One region of the Streptomyces sp. NPDC127117 genome, then DNA from elsewhere that is predicted to be linked to it. Evidence: riboswitches for the same ligand, from Rfam matches in the RefSeq annotation. Region 1 holds a riboswitch; each other region holds the start of a gene.
What was found. Region 1 has a riboswitch for cyclic di-AMP ahead of ACFVH0_RS05385 (transglycosylase family protein). Riboswitches for the same ligand answer to the same signal wherever they lie in the genome.

Region 1 (2,193 bases):
TCCGGTGGAGGCGCCGGACGGAACGGCAGCACGGCCCGTGCTGCCGTCGTCGAGGCCGACCTCTACCTCGACCGTGGGGTTTCCGCGGGAGTCGAGGATTTCCCGGGCTACGACGACGTCGATGGACGGCACGAGGCATCTCCTTCTGGGATATGACGCTGATTGTGCAGGGTCGCTTTGGCCTTGCGACAAGAGCCTAACCGGCCCGGCCCGATCAGTCGGCCGACCGCCCGACCCCTGGGACGAAAAAGGACCCGAGGGCACACATTGCCGGACAAACAGCCAGAAACATACTGGTCGGTAACTACAACAAATGAACGATCCGGCGCTCCCCCGAGCACGAACGGCAACGCCCCGGTCCGGCGCACACGGGGATGCGCGCCGGGCCGGGGTGATGCTCGGGGAGGAGCGAGCCGCGACTACTTCGTCAGGTGCAGCTGCTGACCCGGGTAGATCAGGTCGGCGTCCTTGACGATGTCCTTGTTCAGCTCGAACAGCTGCTGCCAGCCGCCCTCGACCTTGTTGTCGGCGGCGATCTTGCTCAGCGAGTCGCCGGAGACGACCTTGTACTCGCCGTCGCCCTTCTCGACCTTCTCGCCGGTCGGGGTGGTGACGGTCTTCTTCGACTCGGCCTGCGGGGCGGCGGAGCGGTCCGAGCGGGAGGCGGCGGGGGCCTCGGTGCGCTCGGCCGGCTTCGGCTGGGCCTGCTGGGTCGGCTGCGACTGCTGCTTCGGGGCGCTCTGCTGCTCGGAGGCGCCGGAGCTCGCGGTGGAGTTCGAGGAGGAGTTCGAGGAGCCGGTGTCGACGCCCGGGTCGACGCCGTCGTTGGTCAGGCCGCCGGCGCCGGCGCAGGCCCAGGCACCCGGGCCCTGCATGTCGAGGAGCTTCTCGGCGGTGGCGATCTGCTGGGCCTTGGTGGCCAGGTCGGCACGGGCGGCGTACTGCGTACCGCCGGCGGCGGCCCAGCTGGACTGCGAGAACTGCAGACCGCCGTAGTAGCCATTGCCGGTGTTGATGGACCAGTTGCCACCGGACTCGCACTGGGCGACGGCGTCCCAGGTGGCGACGGAGGCGGCGGAGGCGCTGGTCGCACCCATCAGGGGCACGGCGACTGCGGCACCGGCGACACCGGCGAGCGTGGCGATACGGACGGCCTTGGACGGGCGGCGGTGCTTGCCCTTGCTGGAAAGCAGCATGGAACTTCTCCTCACCGACGCCTACGAGGTGAGCTGTCGGGTTCGGGCCAAGTGAGTTGCCCGGTCGCACGTCCTAGCACGCGACTTCACCCCAAGCCGGTCCTGATGCGTCTTTCGACGATCGGGCCCGGCGCTTACCTGGGTCCCCCGCTCCTGCCTACGGCGCTTTACGCGTCTGTTCCCTTCGACCGACGGCAGGATTCGGCGTGACGGTCGACGGGGCCCGCGGTGCGAGCGGTTCCGACCGTAAACATACGCAACCCCCACATTCAAAGATGGACACATCGGACAATAAGCCCCTACTTGCATCTGAAGAACCATCGTTTCCGCAGGTGGGGCACGATGCGGAAGGGCTCCCCGGACGCGACACGCCAGTTGACGCAAAGAGACCCATGTCTCACTTACGCATAAGCGGACATAGGTCCCTGAACTACCCCGGTTTCGAGGGCGTTTTTAGTCGATTATCAGACTGCCCTCACTTGGCCTTCACATCGAGATCGAGGCTCTGGCCAGGGAGGATGAGGTCCGGGTCGGCGCCGACGGCACCCTTGTTGGCCTCGTAGAGCGCGGGCCAGCCACCGGGGACCTTCTGTGCATCAGCAATCGCCCACAGGTTGTCGCCGACGCGAACGGTGTACGTGCCGTCGGCGGGCGTGTCGGTCGTGTCGCGTGCGTCGTTGCCGCCGCGCGAGGCATGACGGCCCGCCTCACGGCCGCCGCCGTCCGTACCGCCGCCCTGCTCGGGGGCCGGCGCGCCGCGGTGCTTGCCGCCCGTGCCGCCGGACGCGTCGGGCGAGCCTGACGCGTCGCCGGGCGCCCCGGAGGGGACGTCGGTGGACGCGTCGGGGGACGGGGTGGTCGAGGCCGTGGGCTTCGGGGACGGCGAGGTCTTCCCTGACGGCTCGTCGCCCTTCTCCGAGCCGTCCGCGCCGTCAACGGCGTCCGTACCGTCGGAGGCGCTGTCGGACGGTGTGGCGTCGCCGGACGGGTCCGCCGA
Region 2 (2,193 bases), on a different contig from region 1:
GCATCCCACGGTCGCGTTCGAGTCATGCTCGGGCGGCGGCGGCCGGGTCGACCTGGGGATCATGTCCCGCACCGACCAGGTGTGGACCTCAGACAACACCGACCCGCTCGACCGGCTCGCCATCCAGGAGGGCTTCGGACACCTCCATCCGGCGCGGGTGATGGCCGCCTGGGTCACCGACAGCCCGAACGACCAGCTCAACGGCAGGGTCAGCTCACTGCGCTTCCGGTTCGTGAGCGCGATGGCGGGAGTGCTCGGGGTCGGCGGGGATCTCACCGAATGGAGCGAGGAGGAGCTGGCCGAGGCCCGGACCTGGGTGGAGCTCTACAAGGAGATCCGGCCCGTCGTGCAGCAGGGCGAGCTGTACCGGCTGCGGGAACCGCGCGGCGGACTCAGCGCGATCCAGTACGTCCACGGGGACGACGCCGTGGTCCTGATGTGGCTGGAGGCACAGCGGTACGGGGAGCGGCCCCCGGCCCTGCGGCTGCGCGGGCTCGACCCCGAGGCGACCTACACCTGCCTGGACACGGGGGCGGTGCACCACGGTTCGACGCTGCTGCACCAGGGGCTGCACACCGGACTTCGCGGTGATCTCGACGCACGGGTGCTGAGGCTCCGACGCGGGTGAAAGGTGTCTTATGTCCGTAATGCGGCTCTTGTGTGAACTTGGCCCGCTCATAAGGGACATGAGGGTCGCCTCGTGAGCGGGATCATATCCGTGACGGTGTGTGGTGACGGGGTGGTCGGGTAATCCGTGTGCGGCGCGGAATGCCAAGATCCTTAATCCACGGAGTGTTACCGGAATTCCGCGCCGATTTCCCGGCGCGGATTCCGGCGTGGAACCCATGGCTTGTTCTCGTCGTCCCGACTCGCTTACGGTCACCGCAATCCGGACGGACCGCCTAATCCTGCCGCCGCCCGGAATTCACATCCACTCATCGCGTGGCAGGAGCGGGGGAACCAGGTAAGCCGCCGGCCGGAGAAATCCGGCCGGCTCGGGGTGAAGTCGCACTCAGTGCGGCCGGGCATCTCCAGCCCGAACCCGACAGCTCACCTCGCAGGCGCCGGAGAGGAAATACGCCATGCCCATATCGGGTAAGCACCGTCGTCCGAAGCTCAGCACCATCGCCCGTGGCGTCGCCGCGGTCAGCGCCGGCGGCGCCGTCGTCGCACTGCCGCTGCTCGGCGCCACCGGTGCCCAGGCCGCGGAGCAGGCCGCCCCGGCCGCCGCGCCGCAGTCGGCCGCCGCCACGCACGCCGCCCCCGTCGCGCAGAAGCAGGCCGCCACCACGACGTACTCCGTCGTCTCCGGCGACTACCTGTCGAAGATCGCCGCCGAGCACCAGATCAAGGGCGGCTGGCAGCAGCTGTACCAGGACAACCGCAAGGTCGTCGGCGAGGACCCCAGCCTGATCTTCCCGGGCATGAAGCTGACCCTCGGTGGCAAGGCCTCCGGCAACGCCGCGCCCACCGGCGCCGGCACCGGCTCGTCCCTCCCGTCGAAGGCTCCCTCCGCCGCCGCCGAGAAGTCCGCCCCGGCCAAGACCTCGTCCGCCGCCCCGGAGTCCAAGGCGCTGGCCGCCGCCCCGGCAGCCACCCAGAGCAGCGCTTCCGGTTACGTCCACCCGGTCCCCGGCAACCACACCACCGGTTACCGCGCCTCCGGCTCCAACTGGTCCAGCGGCAGCCACACCGGCATCGACTTCCCCGTTGCCACCGGCACCAGCGTCAAGTCCATCACCTCCGGCACCGTCGTGGCCGCCGGCTGGGGCGGCGCGTACGGCAACCAGGTCGTCATCAAGCACGCCGACGGCCACTACTCGCAGTACGGCCACCTGTCCTCCATCTCCGTCTCGACCGGCCAGGCCGTGAGCGCCGGTCAGCAGCTCGGCCTCTCCGGCGCCACCGGCAACGCCACCGGCCCGCACCTGCACTTCGAGGTCCGCACGGGCCCGGCGTACGGCTCGGACATCGACCCGATCGCCTTCCTGGCCTCGCACGGCATCTCCGTCTGAGCCGAACGGCCGGGCGGCTGAGCCACAAAGCATGAACTGAGCAACACGGAAGGGGCGGTGCGCGGCGGCGCACCGCCCCTTCACTTATTCCCCCTTTACCAAAAACTGACCGGGTGGTCTATCTCACCACCCGTCAACCCCTTATTACGGTCGCGTAGGTCACATTCGGCGGTGCAGG
Region 3 (2,193 bases), on a different contig from region 1:
CCGAAGCCGGCCGACCGGACCGGCGGACTGCAGGTCGCGGCCCGCTACGAGGCGGCGCAGGCGGACGAGTTCATCGGCGGTGACCTGTTCGCCGTGTCGGACACCCCGTGGGGGGTGCGGCTGGTGGTCGGGGACGTGCGGGGGAAGGGGCTCGCCGCCGTGGAGACGGTGGCGGTGGTCATCGGGGCGTTCCGCGAGGCGGCCGAGCAGGAAGCCTCGCTGGAGGGCGTGGCGGGGCGGCTGGAGCGGGCGCTGGCCCGGGAGGAGGCGCGACAGGGCGGGCTCGACGTGCTCGAAGGGTTCATCACCGCCGTGCTGGCCGAGATCCCGTCCGGACTGTCCCGGGTACGGATCGTCAACCGCGGTCACCCCGAACCGATCCTGCTGCATCCGGACGGGGCGCTGGAGGTGCTGAAGCCGTCGGTGCCCGCGCTGCCGCTCGGGATGGACCTGGGGGCATGGCCGGAGTGCACGGACGAGTGGGATCTGCCGGCCGGGACGACCCTGCTCCTCTACACGGACGGCCTCTCCGAGGCACGGAACGCCGAGGGAGTCTTCTACGATCCGGCGGCCCGGCTGCGCGGGCGGATCTTCCCGGGGCCCGAGGAGTTGCTGTCCGCCCTGACCGATGACGTACGGCTGCACACGGGCGGCGAATCGACCGACGACATGGCGCTGCTCGCGGTCGTACGTCCGGCGGAGGGGCAGCCGGACCGGAGAAGGACCGTGCCGATCGTCGGTGCCGAGGGGGCGTGACGGCGGAGGTGCCACCGTGTGTGATCGAAGGGCGCCGCTCCGCATAACATTTGACGCAACGTCAGAATCAGGGTAGTGACTGAGGGTCGGTCAACTCGTCCGATTCCACCCGCTTGTGTCCCGTAAAGTCCAGGCCAAAGAAGTGAACGATCAGTTGGAACAGCTTGGAATACGGCCCCGGTGTCTATTAACGTTCGATAACGCAGCGCGGTCGTCCCAGCCGTCGTCAGTGGCGGCACCGTGCGCGAGCGCCGAATTCCGCAAGGGAACCGGGGAACCACCTACATGGGGTGAATCGGGCATCTGTGTCTCGTGAGAGGCAGAGGGGCCCGTAGGAGACCTTCCTGCTCCGAACCCGTCAGCTAACCCGGTAGGCGAGAAGGAAGGAAAGGAGTGCGCCCCCGTGGCGTCCAACAAGCCTGCCCCCGAGGCCCCGTCCCGGTTCGATCACGACTACGGCACCGAGCCCGGCGGCGACTTCACCGGCAATTTCACGGGCGGGTTCACCGGTGAGCCCGACCGTGACTGGGACGAGTGGAACCCCACCGAGGAGTCCGTCCGCCCCGTGCGCGGCAGGCACCGCGTCGCCAAGCAGCGCAACGGGCTCGCCCGCAGCTCCACGGTGCTGGGTGTCGGCGTCATAGCGGCGGTCGGCGCGGGTGGCATGGCCACCGCGCAGAGCAAGCCGCCGGTCTCCATCTCCGTGCCCGACTCGATCACGGACCACCTCCCCGACGCCAAGTCCCTTCCCGGCGTGGGTGCCTTGTTCTCCGACGAGTCCGAGGCCGACAGGACCGAGGTCACGGCCGCCACCGCCCCGCTCACCACCGCCGGCATCACCACCGCCGAGGCCGAGCAGGGCACGACGGACGCGGGCGAGGCGCTCCGCGCCCGCATCCTCCAGCAGGCCGAGCAGCAGCAGGACGCCGCCGACGCCGAGGCCAAGGCGGCCGAGGAGAAGAAGGCGGCGGAGAAGGCGGCCGCCGAGGCCAAGAAGCAGCAGGACGAGGCCGAGGCCAAGGCCGCCGCCGAGAAGAAGAAGGCGGAGGAGGAGGCCAAGAAGAAGGCGGAGGCGCTGCGGCTCGCCAAGCTCGCCGCCAGCTACGCCATCCCGACCTCCTCGTACACGATCACCTCGACCTTCGGCGAGGCCGGCTCGATGTGGTCCTCCGGCTACCACACGGGCCTCGACTTCGCGGCCCCGACCGGCACCCCGATCAAGGCCATCCACGGCGGCACGGTCAAGTCGGCCGGCTGGTCCGGCGCGTACGGCTACCGCACGGTGCTCGAACTCGACGACGGTACGGAGCTGTGGTTCTGCCACCAGTCCTCGATCGGCGTCAGCGTCGGCCAGAAGGTCACCACCGGCGAGACCATCGGCCGGGTCGGCGCGACCGGCAACGTGACGGGACCGCACCTCCACCTGGAGGTCCACAC
Region 4 (2,193 bases), on a different contig from region 1:
CGGGTGATCGATCCGGCCTCCGCGACCGCCACCAGGGCGGCCAGCCGTGTCGGGTCGTACATTAAGCGTTCCTTTTGGCAGACCCAGAAGATTCCAAGTACACGCTAAAGGCTCCGCAGGGTCAGGGTGGACCCATGGACGCACAACTGATCGCCTTCATCGGGGTCGCCGCAGGAATGGTCGCGCTGCCCGGCGCCGACTTCACCGTCGTCGTACGCAACGCGCTCGCCTCCCGCGGTGCGGGCGTGGCCAGCGCGCTGGGCGTGGCCGGGGGACTGCTGGTGCACACCGCCCTGGCCGTCGCCGGGCTCGCCGCGGTGCTGGTGGCGGTCCCCGCACTCCTGCGCACCGTCCAGCTGCTCGGCGGGGCCTATGTCCTCTACCTCGGCATCAGTGCCCTGCGCGCGGCACGGCGCGACACCCCGGACGGGGAAGGCACCGAGGACCGGAATGCGGACCCGGGGCACGTACGCGCACTGCGGCAGGGCTTTCTGACCAACGCGCTCAATCCCAAGGCGCCGGTCCTCTTCCTGAGCCTGCTGCCGCAGTTCGTCCCCGACGGGGAGCCGCCGCTGCCCAGGACCCTGCTGCTCGCGGCGATCGTCGTCGCACTGGCGCTGGTCTGGTTCCCCGCCGTGGCGCTCCTCGTGGACCGGCTGGGCCGGTGGCTGCGCCGGCCGCGTACCGCGCGCGCCATCGAGGGCGGCAGCGGCGCGGCGCTCACCGCGCTGGGCCTGGTGCTGGTGACCGGTCCGCTGCCGCACTGAGCGGGGGCGGGCCACCGGGCCCGTCCGGCGGCCCCGGACCGCCGGACGGGCGGTGTCTCAGCGGACCCGGCCGTAGTAGACGCTCTTGGTCCAGATCTTTTCCAGCCGCACCACGGAGCCGGTCCTCGGCGAGTGCCAGATCTTGCCCTTACCGGCGTAGATCCCCACGTGGTAGACGCTGCGGCCGTAGTGGAAGAACACCAGATCGCCGCGCTGCCGGTGCGAGGCCGAGACATGGCGGGTCCGGTTGTACTGCTGCTGGGCCGTGCGGGGGAGCTTCTTGCCGGCCTTCTTGAACGAATAGAGCGTCAGCCCCGAGCAGTCGAAGCGGTTGGGGCCGGTGGCCCCCCACCTGTAGGGCGATCCCTTCTTCGACGCCGCGATGTTGAGCGCCTTCATCGACAGCGTCGCCGCCTGGGCGTTTGTCGTGGCGCCCGGGGCGAACATGGTGCCGCCGACGGCGGCGAGCGTGAGAACCGAGGCCGTACCGGCCCGGACGAGCAGAGACGGGACATGAACCTGCGCAGTCATGCGCAACCCTTCGTCAGCCGCCTGTGAAGGATGACCTGTCGGGTTCGGGCTGGCGAAGTTGCCCGGCCGCGTGCGGCGGCTTCACCCCGAGGGTCGACCGGTGTTCAGGTCGACCCGTTGTGCTCGGGTCCTCCACTCCTGCCGATCCACTTCTGTCGACCAGGCATCCGGGCGGCGGCAGGACTCGGCGTCCGCCCGGACCGCCCCGCCGCGGTGGCGGGGGCTTGTCGTCCCAGGGATCTTGACTCACCGACTGCCGGATTTCCGAGCTGAAACAGGGATATGTGAGGCTCCTCACGACTGATCCGTTCGGGTGGACATGATGATTTCTGAGGCTCCGCCGGTGATTCGGACCAGGTTCGTACCTGGGGCGGAAGGGCGGATTCCGTTCACTGTTCACGCGGAAAACGCAAGTTGAGCGATCCCTCCTGAGGGGGACTTCCTACGCCGAACGAGCGAGAATTTTCGGTGGACCCGTCGGGCGTGTCGGGTACGGGAGTTGGGTGACGGTCGCCGGACCCCGGGCCATGGGGAGTTGGCCGGAGTCCGCCGGCCGCCCGGGCTGCGGAAGTCGGTCAACTCGGCGGAGCGGGGGGTACGGTGACGCGCCCGGCCCGTCGTTCCCCGTCCAGCACCCGCAGCGCACGGGCGAGCGTGGCCGCGTGGACCCGCGCCTCGCCGCGCTCGTGCATCAACGCGAGGGCGTCCCGCAGTGCGCGTGACCGCGCGACGAGGGCCTGGGCGGCGCGCAGCGCGCCGTAGGTGTCGCTGCCGCGGGCCGGGTTGATCCGGCCGACCTGGTCGAGGACTTCGAGGTAGCGGTCGATGAACTCCCCCTCGGCGCGGGTCAGTGCGGGCAGCGGTGGGAACTCCGGTGGTCGCATCGGGTGTTCAC

Region 2: another riboswitch for cyclic di-AMP. It lies ahead of ACFVH0_RS15455 (peptidoglycan DD-metalloendopeptidase family protein); the one in region 1 lies ahead of ACFVH0_RS05385 (transglycosylase family protein).
Region 3: another riboswitch for cyclic di-AMP. It lies ahead of ACFVH0_RS37200 (M23 family metallopeptidase); the one in region 1 lies ahead of ACFVH0_RS05385 (transglycosylase family protein).
Region 4: another riboswitch for cyclic di-AMP. It lies ahead of ACFVH0_RS10040 (C40 family peptidase); the one in region 1 lies ahead of ACFVH0_RS05385 (transglycosylase family protein).

Annotation. Positions count from the first base shown of each region.
Region 1 is NZ_JBHXTM010000004.1:86,660-88,852, forward strand. It holds gene eno (phosphopyruvate hydratase) at 1-132, opposite strand, end outside; gene ACFVH0_RS05385 (transglycosylase family protein) at 420-1,196, opposite strand; cyclic di-AMP (ydaO/yuaA leader) riboswitch at 1,200-1,371, opposite strand; gene ACFVH0_RS05390 (transglycosylase family protein) at 1,672-2,193, opposite strand, start outside.
Region 2 is NZ_JBHXTM010000015.1:6,943-9,135, forward strand. It holds gene ACFVH0_RS15450 (alpha-galactosidase) at 1-628, shown strand, start outside; cyclic di-AMP (ydaO/yuaA leader) riboswitch at 923-1,079, shown strand; gene ACFVH0_RS15455 (peptidoglycan DD-metalloendopeptidase family protein) at 1,083-2,015, shown strand.
Region 3 is NZ_JBHXTM010000077.1:4,783-6,975, forward strand. It holds gene ACFVH0_RS37195 (PP2C family protein-serine/threonine phosphatase) at 1-756, shown strand, start outside; cyclic di-AMP (ydaO/yuaA leader) riboswitch at 996-1,148, shown strand; gene ACFVH0_RS37200 (M23 family metallopeptidase) at 1,160-2,193, shown strand, end outside.
Region 4 is NZ_JBHXTM010000008.1:86,581-88,773, forward strand. It holds gene ACFVH0_RS10030 (LysR family transcriptional regulator) at 1-62, opposite strand, end outside; gene ACFVH0_RS10035 (LysE family translocator) at 135-767, shown strand; gene ACFVH0_RS10040 (C40 family peptidase) at 825-1,298, opposite strand; cyclic di-AMP (ydaO/yuaA leader) riboswitch at 1,302-1,482, opposite strand; gene ACFVH0_RS10045 (hypothetical protein) at 1,874-2,182, opposite strand; gene ACFVH0_RS10050 (ATP-dependent Clp protease proteolytic subunit) at 2,190-2,193, opposite strand, start outside.